DNA from 3 places in the Paenibacillus sp. GYB004 genome. Region 3 is predicted to be linked to each of the others. Evidence: riboswitches for the same ligand, from Rfam matches in the RefSeq annotation. Region 3 holds a riboswitch; each other region holds the start of a gene.
The links. Region 3 has a riboswitch for cyclic di-AMP ahead of gdhA (NADP-specific glutamate dehydrogenase). Riboswitches for the same ligand answer to the same signal wherever they lie in the genome.
Positions count from the first base shown of each region.

Region 1: another riboswitch for cyclic di-AMP. It lies ahead of PV433_RS24460 (KamA family radical SAM protein); the one in region 3 lies ahead of gdhA (NADP-specific glutamate dehydrogenase).
Region 2: another riboswitch for cyclic di-AMP. It lies ahead of PV433_RS27555 (3D domain-containing protein); the one in region 3 lies ahead of gdhA (NADP-specific glutamate dehydrogenase).

Region 1 covers NZ_JARBDB010000057.1:282,231-286,370, reverse strand. The annotation lists gene PV433_RS24465 (Gfo/Idh/MocA family protein) at 1-197, shown strand, start outside; gene PV433_RS24460 (KamA family radical SAM protein) at 273-1,448, opposite strand; cyclic di-AMP (ydaO/yuaA leader) riboswitch at 1,726-1,877, opposite strand; gene PV433_RS24455 (helix-turn-helix transcriptional regulator) at 2,066-3,025, shown strand; gene PV433_RS24450 (prenyltransferase/squalene oxidase repeat-containing protein) at 3,257-4,140, shown strand, end outside.
Region 2 covers NZ_JARBDB010000063.1:407-4,546, reverse strand. The annotation lists gene PV433_RS27565 (J-domain-containing protein) at 1-385, opposite strand, end outside; gene PV433_RS27560 (polysaccharide deacetylase family protein) at 440-1,459, shown strand; gene PV433_RS27555 (3D domain-containing protein) at 1,472-2,317, opposite strand; cyclic di-AMP (ydaO/yuaA leader) riboswitch at 2,325-2,469, opposite strand; gene PV433_RS27550 (DNA-3-methyladenine glycosylase I) at 2,536-3,120, opposite strand; gene PV433_RS27545 (sialidase family protein) at 3,210-4,140, opposite strand, start outside.
Region 3 covers NZ_JARBDB010000057.1:118,543-122,682, forward strand. The annotation lists gene PV433_RS23855 (glycoside hydrolase family 26 protein) at 1-74, opposite strand, end outside; gene PV433_RS23860 (LysR family transcriptional regulator) at 378-1,286, shown strand; gene gdhA (NADP-specific glutamate dehydrogenase) at 1,401-2,771, opposite strand; cyclic di-AMP (ydaO/yuaA leader) riboswitch at 3,096-3,266, opposite strand; gene PV433_RS23870 (ABC transporter substrate-binding protein) at 3,690-4,140, shown strand, end outside.

The DNA of each region.
Region 1 (4,140 bases), 160 kb from region 3:
CGGATACGAATATTCATATCAAGACGCTCCACAAGCAGACGGCCGGTTCGCTCCGCGAGCAGCTCCTTTATTTGTGCGACTGTTTGGGAAGAGGGGAAGCGCCGGACTACGTGTCGTTCGAGGATGCGATTCACGGGGTCGAAATTGCCGATGCGATCGTGAAGTCGGCGGCGGGCGGCGGCGAGATTCGGTTGTAGCTTCGGAAGCCTGAAATAACATAGCCAAAAGCCGTCCGGTCATTGTGCAAGCCGGACGGCTTTTCTGCTGGCGTTTTATCTGCTTCGGGCCACTCGGGCTACTGGCATGTCGGGCAGCTCGTTAACAGAGACCACTTCGTTCGTTTTCTTCTTAGGCTTCTTCCAAAACTTCTCGTTGCCCGGCAAATCGTCGAACCAGGCGGCGTCCTTCGGACAGTCGAGCACCATAAATTTGCCGTATTCATCGTCGCGGGACTGATGATATTTCAAATATGCTTTGCCGTCTTCGACCGCGAGTATTTCGATTTTGCCGGACGTATGGCTCATCGACAAGCGGACGCGCTTGCCGAGACCGGACGTTCTGGCTTTCGCCTGCTCCACGATCCGGTACGCTTCTTCGAGCGAAAGCACGAAATCGCGGTTTCCCGCCACCGGCCGGTTAATAAAGAAATAATACGGGGTGACGCCTGCCCACGACAGCCGGTCGAGCAGTTCGCCGAGTACGGCCGGATCGTCGTTGATGCCTTTGAGCACCGGCGTCTGGTTGACGACGATCGCTCCCGCCTCGTGCAAGGCCTGGAAGCCTCGCTTCGCCTCCGGCGTTATTTCGCGGGGGTGATTGATGTGGGCCATGACATAGATGCGCTTGTCGGCCGTGGAGTAAGTACGAATCGTCTCCAGCAGCTCCTCGTCCTCGTAGATCCGCATCGGATTAAAGACGGGGATTTTCGAGCCGAGACGGATAATTTTCACATGCTCCATCTCCCGCAGCCGCTCCAGGATCATTCGAAGTTTTGGGGTAGCGAGGATCAGGCTGTCGCCGCCCGTAAGCAGCACGTTATTGATTTCGGGATGTTTGGCGATATATGCGAGGCCGGGCTCGACGTCGGACATCGCTTCCTTGACGTCGTTGCGGAACAGCCGCTTGCGGAAGCAATAACGGCAATAAGCGCCGCATACTTCGGATACGATCAGGAGAGCCGTTGTCCGGTACTTGTGCTGGCAGCCGGGCACGACATAGTTCGTATCTTCATCGGAGGCGTCCCAGCGCCCGTATTCGGCGAGCTCGCCTTCGTTCGGAATGACCAGTTTTTTGATGGGATCTCGGGGATCTTCCCAATTGATGAGGTTCAAATAATAATCGTTGACGCGGAACACGAATTTCTCGGTAATTTGCTTCAGTCTTTTTCTTTCCGTCTCCGGTATGTTTACAATTTTATCGATATCTGTAATGTACTTTGGCTGTGCCATGCACATTCCTCCCGTTTTTCTAATTTTCGATCTACCCGGCATGCTAGTCAGATCTTAGGGACCGTGTGCTTGCGATTCCTCCCTTCTGTGCTACTATCGTCCAATCCATTCGTAATTCGCCGTTCCGGTCAGCAGAAGATGATGATTGAGGTCAAGGGTGTAAACAAGAAAAGACCCCGGGCGAAGAGGGAATGTCTCCCAACAACGCTCGACAGGGTCTTATACCAATAGAAAAAGACCCTGTATCCAGGGTCATGTGTGCAGAATGAACATACAGAATGACCCCATCTACTGCTGACGAGGTTAGCTGACGGACTCGGGAAAGATGGTTCCCTACGCGGTCCCGATGAACGGACCGGACGATTCGCCCCTAAAGAATGGTTCCCCCGCTTTCCGATTGGAGAATCGGAAATTAAGCGTACTGTTATTGTATTGAATGAAGGACGTCAAGTCAACCTTTTTATCAAAATATCCCTTTTTTTAACAACAAAAAATCGGGGCTGCGCGAATTTGAAACAAATACTCTCATTTTCCCGGAAAGCCGGGTACAATTAGTGACATCCATGCTGTCACCATTATACGGATATAATGGGGGAGTAAGAAACGGGGGAGAGGCGTTGAAGAGAGCAGACCGGCTGATGGCGATCCTGATCGCCCTGCAGCAAAGACCGGAGACGGCCCAGTCGCTGGCCGACAAGTTCGAAGTTTCGAAAAGGACCGTTTTGCGGGATATGCAGTCGTTGTCGGAGATCGGCATCCCGCTGTATTCGATGACGGGACCGTCCGGAGGCTTCCGGATGATGGAAGGCTTCCGGCTGCCGCCGCTGCAGCTCGATTCCCAGGAGGCGCTGACCGTCTTGTTTGCGCTCCGGGCGATGACGAGTATAACGGACACCCCGTTTAACCAGGCCAGATGGACGGTCCTCGACAAAATCCGGTCGGTCCTGCCGGAGGAAACGCTGAAGCAGGTCGAGCCGCTGCTCGACAGGATGGAACTCGAAGTGCCCGTCCGCAAAACGAAAACGCCCCACTTGTCCGCCTTGCTCGAGTATACGGCCAAATCCCGGTGGGTTCATGTGCTGTACCGGTCGGAAAACCATCACCGGCGGCTCCGCCTGTATCCCCGCAAAATTTATACGGCGCATGGGTTCTGGTACTGTGAGGCGTTCTCCCCTCTGCATAAGGAAGTACGCAACTTCCGTGTCGACCGGATCGAGGAGCTGGAGGCGATCGACCAGCCGGATGAGGCGTTAAGCGAACAGCTTCTGAGGGTGGAAGACGAGGATGCGCCGGCCAAACCTGTTGTGCGCATCGCCGCCAAGCTGACCTACCGCGGTGCGCTGCTGGCCGAGCAGGACTACCATATCGGAGAGCACGTCAGGCAAATAGCCGATGACGAGTGGACGGTGGAATTCGATTGTCCCGCCTCCGAGTGGGATTGGGCGGTTCGATTTTTCTTTACATTGGGCATGCAGGCAGATGTGCTGGAGCCGGACGAGCTTCGCGCCGGGATTCGCGAGATGGCCGGGCAATTATACGAACGGTATACGCCGGATTCGGAGCGTAACTCGCTGTAATGAGGCTGTCGATTCATTGTGGACAACCAAGAGGAAAGGGAAAAGATGACCTTCTGGCGAGTTTTGTCTGGAATCCCCTACCTTACAATCCTTATTCAATCAAGGGATTCCGGACAACCTGTTTGAGCAGAAGAAGGTAACTTTTCACTTGGAACGGCCTGCTGACACTTCTATACAATGAATCGACAGCCTCTGTAATCAGATCTATTTTCAGAGGAGGCTTATCCAGTTATGACTAACCATTCCATCGTGGACAAAGCCGGATCGTTTCTGTACAGCCATGCGAGGCTGCTGGACCGGAAGCGGTACGAGTATCATTTCGAAAGGGGAACGAAGGAGGCGGTCATTCAGGCGCTCCGTGCTTATCAAAATGCCGACGGAGGTTTCGGCAACGCGCTGGAGCCGGATATTCGCGATCCGCACAGCCAGCCGGTCCCGACCGAGATGGCGCTGCTTGTGATGGAGGAGATCGATTGCTTCGATCCGGCGATTATGGAAGGGATCGCCGCGTATGTGCGGACGATAACGCTGGAGAACGGCGGGCTGCCGCTCATACGAAGCAGCGTCCATGGATACGCTCATACGCCGTGGTGGTCGACGGAGGACGACCGCTGTCCTTCGATGAACCCGACAGGCACGATCATCGGCCTGCTGTACAAGCATTACGGGGACCAGGCGATCGTGCGGGAGCATTGGTTCGAGGAGAATGTGCGTTATATATGGAGCTATATGGAGTCGAACGAACCGTCGGGCTTTCATGACGGCACGCATTGGATTCAGTTTCTCCAGCATACCCCGGATACCGGAAGGGCGGCCGCCTACTGGCGTAAAGTCGATGAATGGTTGGGCGCTCCCGGCGTCATCGAGAAAGACCCGCACGCTTCGGGATATGTGCAAAAAGTGCTGGATTGGGCGCCTCAGAAGGAGAGTTATGCCGGCAAATTCGTATCCGGGGAAGACAAGCGGATTCATTTGAAGGCGCTCGCCGAACAACAGCAGGAGGACGGAGGATGGCCGATCAGCTGGCAACCGCCGAGCATCGCTGCGGAGCAGGAATGGCGGGGGTTTGTGACTGTGGAACGGCTGAAGACGCTCAAGTCTTACGGGGTGTTGTA
Region 2 (4,140 bases), on a different contig from region 3:
TGGCGTTTTTCAGTATCGTCTGCAGCACGTCCTCGGTCGGCACCTCGACCGGTTTTCCTTTGCCGGGCAAGTGATCGAAGCCGCCGTTGCGCTTGCATTCCTCGAACGCCTCATCAAGCCAGTGGTTCATCCGCCTGTAATGTAAAATGGCGACTTGACGGTCTTCGAACGTATCGGCCGGCAAGGGGATGATCGGGCGCTGCGGAGGTTCCGAATAAACCCCACCGTCAGGAAGGTTGTTGCGAGAAGACGACATGGCGTAATTCCCCGCTTTCTTATAGAACGGTTTGGTTCTAGCGTAGCGGATTGGCTGGGCCGGGTCAAGCGGAAGACGGGTAACCGACGCGTCCACATTTTGCAGGAGACCGCTCCTGCGTTCCGGCACATAAATCGTTCCCCGAACCTTCATACTAACGTTAAAACGGAAGGGGAATGCCTTATGAAGCGGATGACCGCAATCGCGGTATGCTGTCTGCTGGTGTCCGGCTGCTGGAACGCGGGGCGTTCGGGAGAAGATAATCCGGCTGTACCGGCCCCGCGGGACTATGCGTCGGACGTTCCGCACAGCATCGTTCGGACGGAGGAACTTACGGAGCTGATGGCGCAAACGGCCGAGCGGGAGCAGCGGGTATCCGATACGGTGTCCGTTTCGCCCAAGGCGAAGCCGATCGAGATCAAGCAGGAGCCGCCGGCAGTTCCCCCGCATCAGGAGACGCGAGCCAAGCCGAAGCCGAGCGCCAAGCCGAAAGCACCGCCCAAAGCTCCGGCGGTAAGCGCGCAGCAAAGCTCGTCCGGACGGAAGCTGTCGCTCTCGGAGCTGAGAGCCAAGTACCCGGACTGGTTCAAGGTAAGCGGCGCAGCGAAGGAGCCCCGGATCGCGCTGACGTTCGATGACGGTCCCGATTTACGCTTTACGCCGCAAGTGCTAGATGTATTGAAGGCCAATGGCGTGAAGGCGACCTTCTTCCTGCTGGGCAAAAAGGCGGAGGAGCATCCGGATATCGTAAAGCGGATCGTACGGGAAGGTCATGCGATCGGCAACCATTCGTACCGCCATCCGCAGTTTACCAAATTAACGGTGGACGAATTTGCTTCGGAAATCGAGAAGGCGGAGGAGGTGCTGAACCGGCTCGCCGGTTACCGGCCCAAGCTGGTGCGTCCTCCTTATGGAGCGATCGATGAAGATGAGCTGCAATGGGCCAAAAATAGAGGATACGTGATCGTCAACTGGAACGTCGATTCGCTCGATTGGAAAAACCTCGGGGAACAGCAAGTGTTAGGCAATATCCTCGGCCATACGAAGGCTGGAGCGATCGTTTTGCAGCATTCGGCCGGAGGAGACAGTCAAGATTTGTCCGGTACCGTCAAAGCGCTGCCCGGCATCATCGCGAAGCTGAGAGAGCAGGGCTACGGGCTGGTTACCGTTCCCGAACTGCTGAAGCTGCCCAAAAGCAAATAATGCCGCCGACTGCTAGTCGACGACATACACCGTTACATTCTGGTAACCGAACAATTTGGCTTGCTCGCCCGAACTCGGCACGAAGATGTCGATCCGGTTGCCCTTGATCGAGCCGCCTGTGTCGGACGCTACCGCCATCATTCCTCCGGCCGGCAGACCGTCGAACGTATAACCGGTGACGTATACGGTCGTTCCGAGCGGAATCACTTTGGGGTCTACAGCAATGGTGCCGACCTTCAGCGTATTGCCGAAATAATCAAGTCCGGCATAACCGCCGTTTTCTTCGGCGCTGCCTGTATAGGCGGAAGCGACTGCGGCGATGGTTTTGGCAGGTTTGATCTCTTTGCCCGCCACCGTGACGACCGGCTGGTTCGTTGACGGCTGCTTGGCGGTAGCTTTCGCTTCGGTTGCGGCTTTCGCTTGGGCCGCTGCCGGAGCTGCTTTTTTGGCTTGGTTTGGTTGCGCTTTCTTCGCTGTATCGGACGCGGCTGAAGCGGCCTTCGGCTTGGCGGGTGCGCTGGCAACTGCAGCAGATGCTGCGGGAGCCGCCTGGGGCTGAAGCTGAGGCTCAGGCTGCGGAAGCTGCTGTTCTGCAGCCGGCTGAGCCGTCTCTGCGAGTTCGGCTGCCGCTGGTTCCGAGGCCAACACCGTTACGATTCCTTGAGCCGGGTAAGCGGAAGGAGATAATGCCCCGCCATCTGCAAATAAATGAGTCTGAAAAACGAACGGAGCCAGCATCGGCATCAAGGCCGGGTCGTAGGGACGTCCCCCTGCGGTTGCTGACGATCCGGTTCCGGATAGGGCGAACAAAGCGAAACTGCCCGCAAGCAAAGCGTGCTTCCAGGGTAAGTACTTCACGAACGGCATCTCTCCTTTTGACGGCCTACGAGGTTAGTTGTCGGATTCGGGCTGAGGATACAACCCTACGCGTAGAAACGCGATTCACCCCGGAGCGGACAAGTCCGCTTGATGATAATCCCCCGCACTTATGGAAACCGCGAATGGTAAAACTTCGCAGTTTTGAAGTTTCGGCTTCTTGTAGAAGGCTAACATATGTCGGACGGAAGGGGAAAGCCTCAAAATTTGCCAGTTGCAATTTCGCCGTGCCGAAAACAGCTCGTCACATGGTCCTGCACCATCCCGGTTGCCTGCATGAGCGCGTAGCAAATCGTCGGGCCGACGAAGGTAAAGCCGCGCTTTTTTAAATCTTTGCTCATCGCTTCCGAGATGGGGGTGGAGGCGGGCACATCCTCCAGACGATCCCAGCGGTTGCGGATCGGATGTCCTCCGACAAATTGCCATATATATGCGTCGAAGCTGCCGAACTCCTGCTGAACCTGAAGGAAGCATCGGGCGTTGCGAACGGCGGATGCAATTTTGGCCCGGTTGCGCACGATGCCTTCGTTGTTCATCAATTCCTCTATTTTGCGGTCGTCATATCCGGCGACTAGTACCGGATCGAACCGGTCGAACGCTTCGCGGTACTGTTCCCGCTTGCGCAGAATCGTGTACCAGCTAAGGCCGGCTTGAGCGCCCTCCAGCACGAGCCGCTCGAACAGGGCGTGATCCTCGTGAACAGGCACGCCCCATTCCCGGTCGTGGTAATCCCGGTAGAGCGGGTTGTCTGTGACCCAGCCGCAGCGTTTCAAAGGTTCCTGCATGAGAAAATCGCCTCCTTAGGTATCCACCCAGTCCTTCCAGTATAACGGAGGATGCCTCCGAAGGCGAAATTCCAGTCCCGATAGCGGGCTCAGGGTCTTAGTATCGTTCCTGCGATATAGCGGGTCGCGTCCTTGTGACCGCCCGGACCGTCTGCATCATGAAAGTAGTAGGAGGCCAGCACTTCGCCCGGACGCACCTCGACGGCGCGCGGGTAACCGAGATCCCGGCTGCCGCCGTCATCGCGCAGAATCAGCTCTTGCCCCCACGTCGCACCCCCGTCTTCGCTCACACGCGCCCGGATGCCGTACGGCGGACGCCTGTAGCCGTAGACCACGAACAAACACCCGTTAGCGAGAAGCGACAAGTGCACGACATCTCCATGGTCGTTGATGCGGTTAATAAATCGCCACGTTAATCCTCCGTCGTCGGAAGCGTACAGCTCGTTCCAGGCGGCGATCATTGCCGGTTTGCATCGGACTGCAACGAGAATCGTACCGTCCGGCATCAGGACCGGAGACGGGCAGATGATGCGGTATTCCTGGCTGCCGGGCATAAGGGATACAAGGCTCCAATTACAGCCGTTGTCAAATGAGGCGAATACGACCGGACGGTCATGAGGGTTCGTCTTCGGTCTTGCGGTCAAAAAGAGCAAAATGACTCCGTCGGGTCGTACGATATAAGAGGGCCGTCCCTGGTAGCGGGGAATGCCGCAGTCCGGCAGCATACTGGCTTCTTCCCACGTAAAGCCGCCGTCGCGCGACAATTTGATCCATGCGCGGGCCTGATCGGAGCCGGAATTGGGCGTGCTCCAGCAAGCGAGCAGCACGTGAGGATCGTCAAAATCGCTGCCCTCGGTGATTTCGTGCTTGCGGCCGTACAGCAGCTTCTCGCCGAGCCTGTAATTATCGGCGATTTCCGTTGCGGCGGTCCATGTGCGACCTCCATCCCGGGTGCGAACGGCTGCGATTCGGCTGTACGTCTCCACCCGGTCGTGCTTCAGATTGCCGGGCACCGAGTAG
Region 3 (4,140 bases):
CTCACATACCAGTACACGCAGACTACGGCCAAAAAGACGGCCACGACCGAAAGCCGTCCATATTTGCTCTTCATCTTGCCCGCTCCCCCATTTCACCTGTCGATCCCGGTTCTCTAGTTCTATTCTACTATGGATACGCGCCTGAAGGAAAACGGTTTCAAGATGGAAACGAAAGATTTGAATGAACTTCCTGCGAAATGCGAACTCTATCATTTGGCCGGCACAACCAATTAGAGACCCATTAGAGACAAAACTTCCCGCATTCCCCCTCTTCCCTATAAACCGATAGGCTGTTTCCTTGTCGGCCGGTTTGTTGTACAATAAGGGAAGCGCTAAACCTCACACGGCGTGATAAGTAATGGCGGTGACTATATAGAGTGGAATTAAGACAAATCCAATATTTCATAGAAGTTGCCAAGCTGGAGCACGTTACGGAAGCGTCCTATGTACTTCACGTGGCGCAGTCGGCCGTCAGCCGGCAAATTTTCAAGCTGGAAGCCGAGCTCGGCGTTGATCTGTTCGTACGGGACGGCCGTAAAGTAAGATTGACTCCGATCGGCAAAATGTTTCTGGGTCATATGGAACAGGCGATTCAAGTCATCGAGAAAGCGCAGCAGGAAATTCAGGAGTTTCTCGACCCCGAGCGGGGCACCGTACGGATCGGTTTCCCGAGCAGCCTGGCTTCGCATCTGCTTCCAATGGTCATATCCGCATTTCGCGATCATTATCCGCAGGTTCATTTTCAGCTGCAGCACGGTTCATACCGGGAATTGATCGATTCCGTCATCAAGGGGACGTTGAACTTGTCGCTGATTGGTCCGGTACCGAAGCACGACAAGCAGATTCAGGGCGACACGTTGTTTCTGGAACGATTCGTCGCGCTGCTGCCGGCGAGCCACCCTTTGGCCGAGCAGTCGTCGCTGAAGCTAAGTCAGCTGCGCAACGATATGTTCGTATTGTTTCCCGCCGGTTTCGTCTTAAGGGATCTCGTAATCGGGGCTTGTACCGCTCAGGGGTTCGAACCGAAAATCTCGTTCGAAGGCGACGATATCGACGCGATCAAAGGACTCGTGGCCGCCGGTCTCGGCATCACGTTGCTGCCCGAAATCGCTCTGAACGATAACGTTCCCCGTTCAACCGTCAAGGTTCGGCTCGAAGACCCGCAAGTCACGCGGAGCGTCGGCGTCATTACACCGAACAACCGCGAGCTTCCTCCTACGGAAAAGCTGTTTTACGATTTTCTGAAAAACTACTTCGCGACAATCGGCCAATTTAATATTGGATAAACCAAAAAAAGGAAACGATACGCCTTCAAGCGTTCATTTCCTTTTTTTTGGTGTCGAACCGCATCCGCAGGCGGAAGTACGCCTGCAGGCGCGGATGAGCGGGACTGCGATTGCTTATACGATCCCTTGAAGCATCATAGCGTCAGCTACGCGCAGGAAGCCTGCGATGTTGGAGCCTACTACGAGATTGCCGGAGCATCCGTATTCCTCGGCGGCTGCTACGCTTTGACGGTAAATGTTTTTCATAATGCCGTGCAGCTTGTCGTCGACTTCATGGAACGACCACGAATAACGCATGCTGTTCTGGGACATTTCGAGCGCCGATACGGCTACGCCGCCAGCATTGGCCGCTTTGGCCGGACCGAACAATACTTTGTTCTCCAGGAACACTTCGATCGCTTCAAGCGTAGAAGGCATGTTCGCCCCTTCGCCGATTGCTTTCACGCCGTTTTCGACGAGGATCTTCGCCGAATGCTCGTTGATTTCATTTTGCGTTGCACACGGAAGCGCGATGTCGCATGGAATCGTCCAAATTCCCGTGCAGCCTTCATGATAGGTTGCATGCGGATGGTCGATGACATACTCGCTGATCCGCTTGCGCTCTACTTCTTTCAGACGTTTTACCGTCTCCAGATCAATGCCGTTCGGATCGTAAATATAGCCGTTGGAGTCACTGCAAGCTACGACTTTGGCGCCGAATTGCTGCGCTTTTTGGATCGCATAGATCGATACGTTGCCGGAGCCCGATACGACTACCGTGCTTCCTTCGAAGCTCTCGCCGATCGACTTCAGCATCTCGTCTACGAAGTAGACGGCGCCGAAGCCTGTCGCTTCGGTCCGGGTCAAGCTGCCGCCGTACGCGATGCTTTTGCCGGTCAGGACGCCCGCTTCATGGCCGCCGCGAATCCGCTTGTATTGTCCGAACATAAATCCGATTTCTCTCGCGCCTACGCCGATATCTCCGGCCGGCACGTCTTCGTCGGGACCGATATATTTGTACAGCTCGGTCATGAAGCTTTGCGTGAAGCGCATAATTTCATTGTCGGATTTGCCTTTCGGATCGAAGTCCGAACCGCCTTTACCGCCGCCGATCGGCTGTCCGGTTAGCGAGTTTTTGAAGATTTGCTCGAATCCGAGAAACTTGATAATGCTGGCGTTAACGGACGGATGGAACCGCAAGCCGCCTTTGTAAGGACCGATCGCGCTGTTGAACTGAACGCGGAAGCCGCGGTTTACTTGCACTTTGCCTTGATCGTCCACCCATGGCACGCGGAAGGAAATAACCCGTTCCGGCTCGACGATACGCTCCAAGATGCCAGCCTTCATATATTTCGGATGTTTGGCGAATACAGGCACAAGAGAATCCACGATCTCTTTTACCGCCTGATGAAATTCGCTTTCACTCGGGTTTCTGCGAATAACCGTCTCATACACGTCTTGAACGTATTGGCGCGCTGCCGCAACGTTGTCCAGCTCTTTTTCCATAACTGCCACTTCCAATTCCTCCTCGCGCTTGTATGAATCCGGACTCCCTATATGATTAAACTTGTGGCGTCGGTTTCCATTACATGTATCTTATTATGCAAGGTGCGGCATAAACAATACGTGATTTAGATCATCTTCATGCCGGATTGATATAAGGGAAAGCGGTATCCCTCAAAACGGACGATAAACGCAAGTCCGAACGCCCGATCAGAGTCCGAATGCGGTGATGCCCCTCCGCAATCACGACAAAAAGAGCCGCAGGAAGGAGGACCCTTCCCGCGGCTCTAACATGACGTCACGGCCATGATCAGAAACGCGTTAACGGCAGTCTCTCCAATACGCTTGCGAGGTTAGCTGACGGATTCGGGCGCTGAAGTCGCCCTACGCTTTGTCCATCTAACAAAACGATTCACCCCGTGAAGCTCCGGCACATCGGACCATAGCTTCGTTGGTTCCCCCGCTTCTGAATGAAACAGAATTCAGCGATAACAGACTACGGATTGCTATCTTGTTAGGTATCATACTCCTCGTTCGCGGGACTGTAAAGCGAAGCATTCGCCGGTATCGCCGGCCCAGCGACCTTCCGGTACCGTCGGCAACGATTTCAGACGAAGTAATCTTCCGATCTCTGGCGCGCGCTGACGCAATCTCCGGATCGCTTCCTTCGAGGTGATATGACAATATTTACACCAGGACCCCGGATATGAAACGTTTCGCTCCCCGCAGATCAAGCCCTGATTATGGAGATACATTCAAAAACATGGATTCCTGTTCGAGAAAAAGTCCGGATAACTAATTATCCATGTATTCTTTTTTTACTCCATTTACTATTGGTATCGCTTACATATAATTAAAGTTGCTTGCAGGTAAGGGCTTTCCTAGATATTAACTTATCCAGAACCAGGGGGAATGTTTACGATGATCCGAAACATGATCCATTCGATTCGAACCGTTCCATGGATGACAGCCGCTGTGTGTCTGGCACTGCTGCCGGCGTGTGCAGGCGGCGGCGATTCCGGCCAACCTTCCGCTGCGTCCGGGCAGCCCGATTCCTCCGTGATGGCCGCACCGGTCGAGCTGAGCATTTACTCCGTAGTTCCCTCGGTCACCCAAGAAGAATTCAAGCGGACCATCGAGGCTCCGGTGCAAGCCAAATATCCGAATGTCAAACTGACCTATGTGATCGGCGGAGCACAGGCCAAGATCAGCGATCTCGTGGCGAGCGGAAGCGCGCCGGACATTATTCTGACCTCGATCAGCGGAATGAACAGCAACGTCATCCCTTTCCAGCTTCAATACGATCTTACGGAGCTGATCCAAAAGCATAAGTACGACCTGTCGCGCATCGAGCCGTCCACGCTGGATTCGT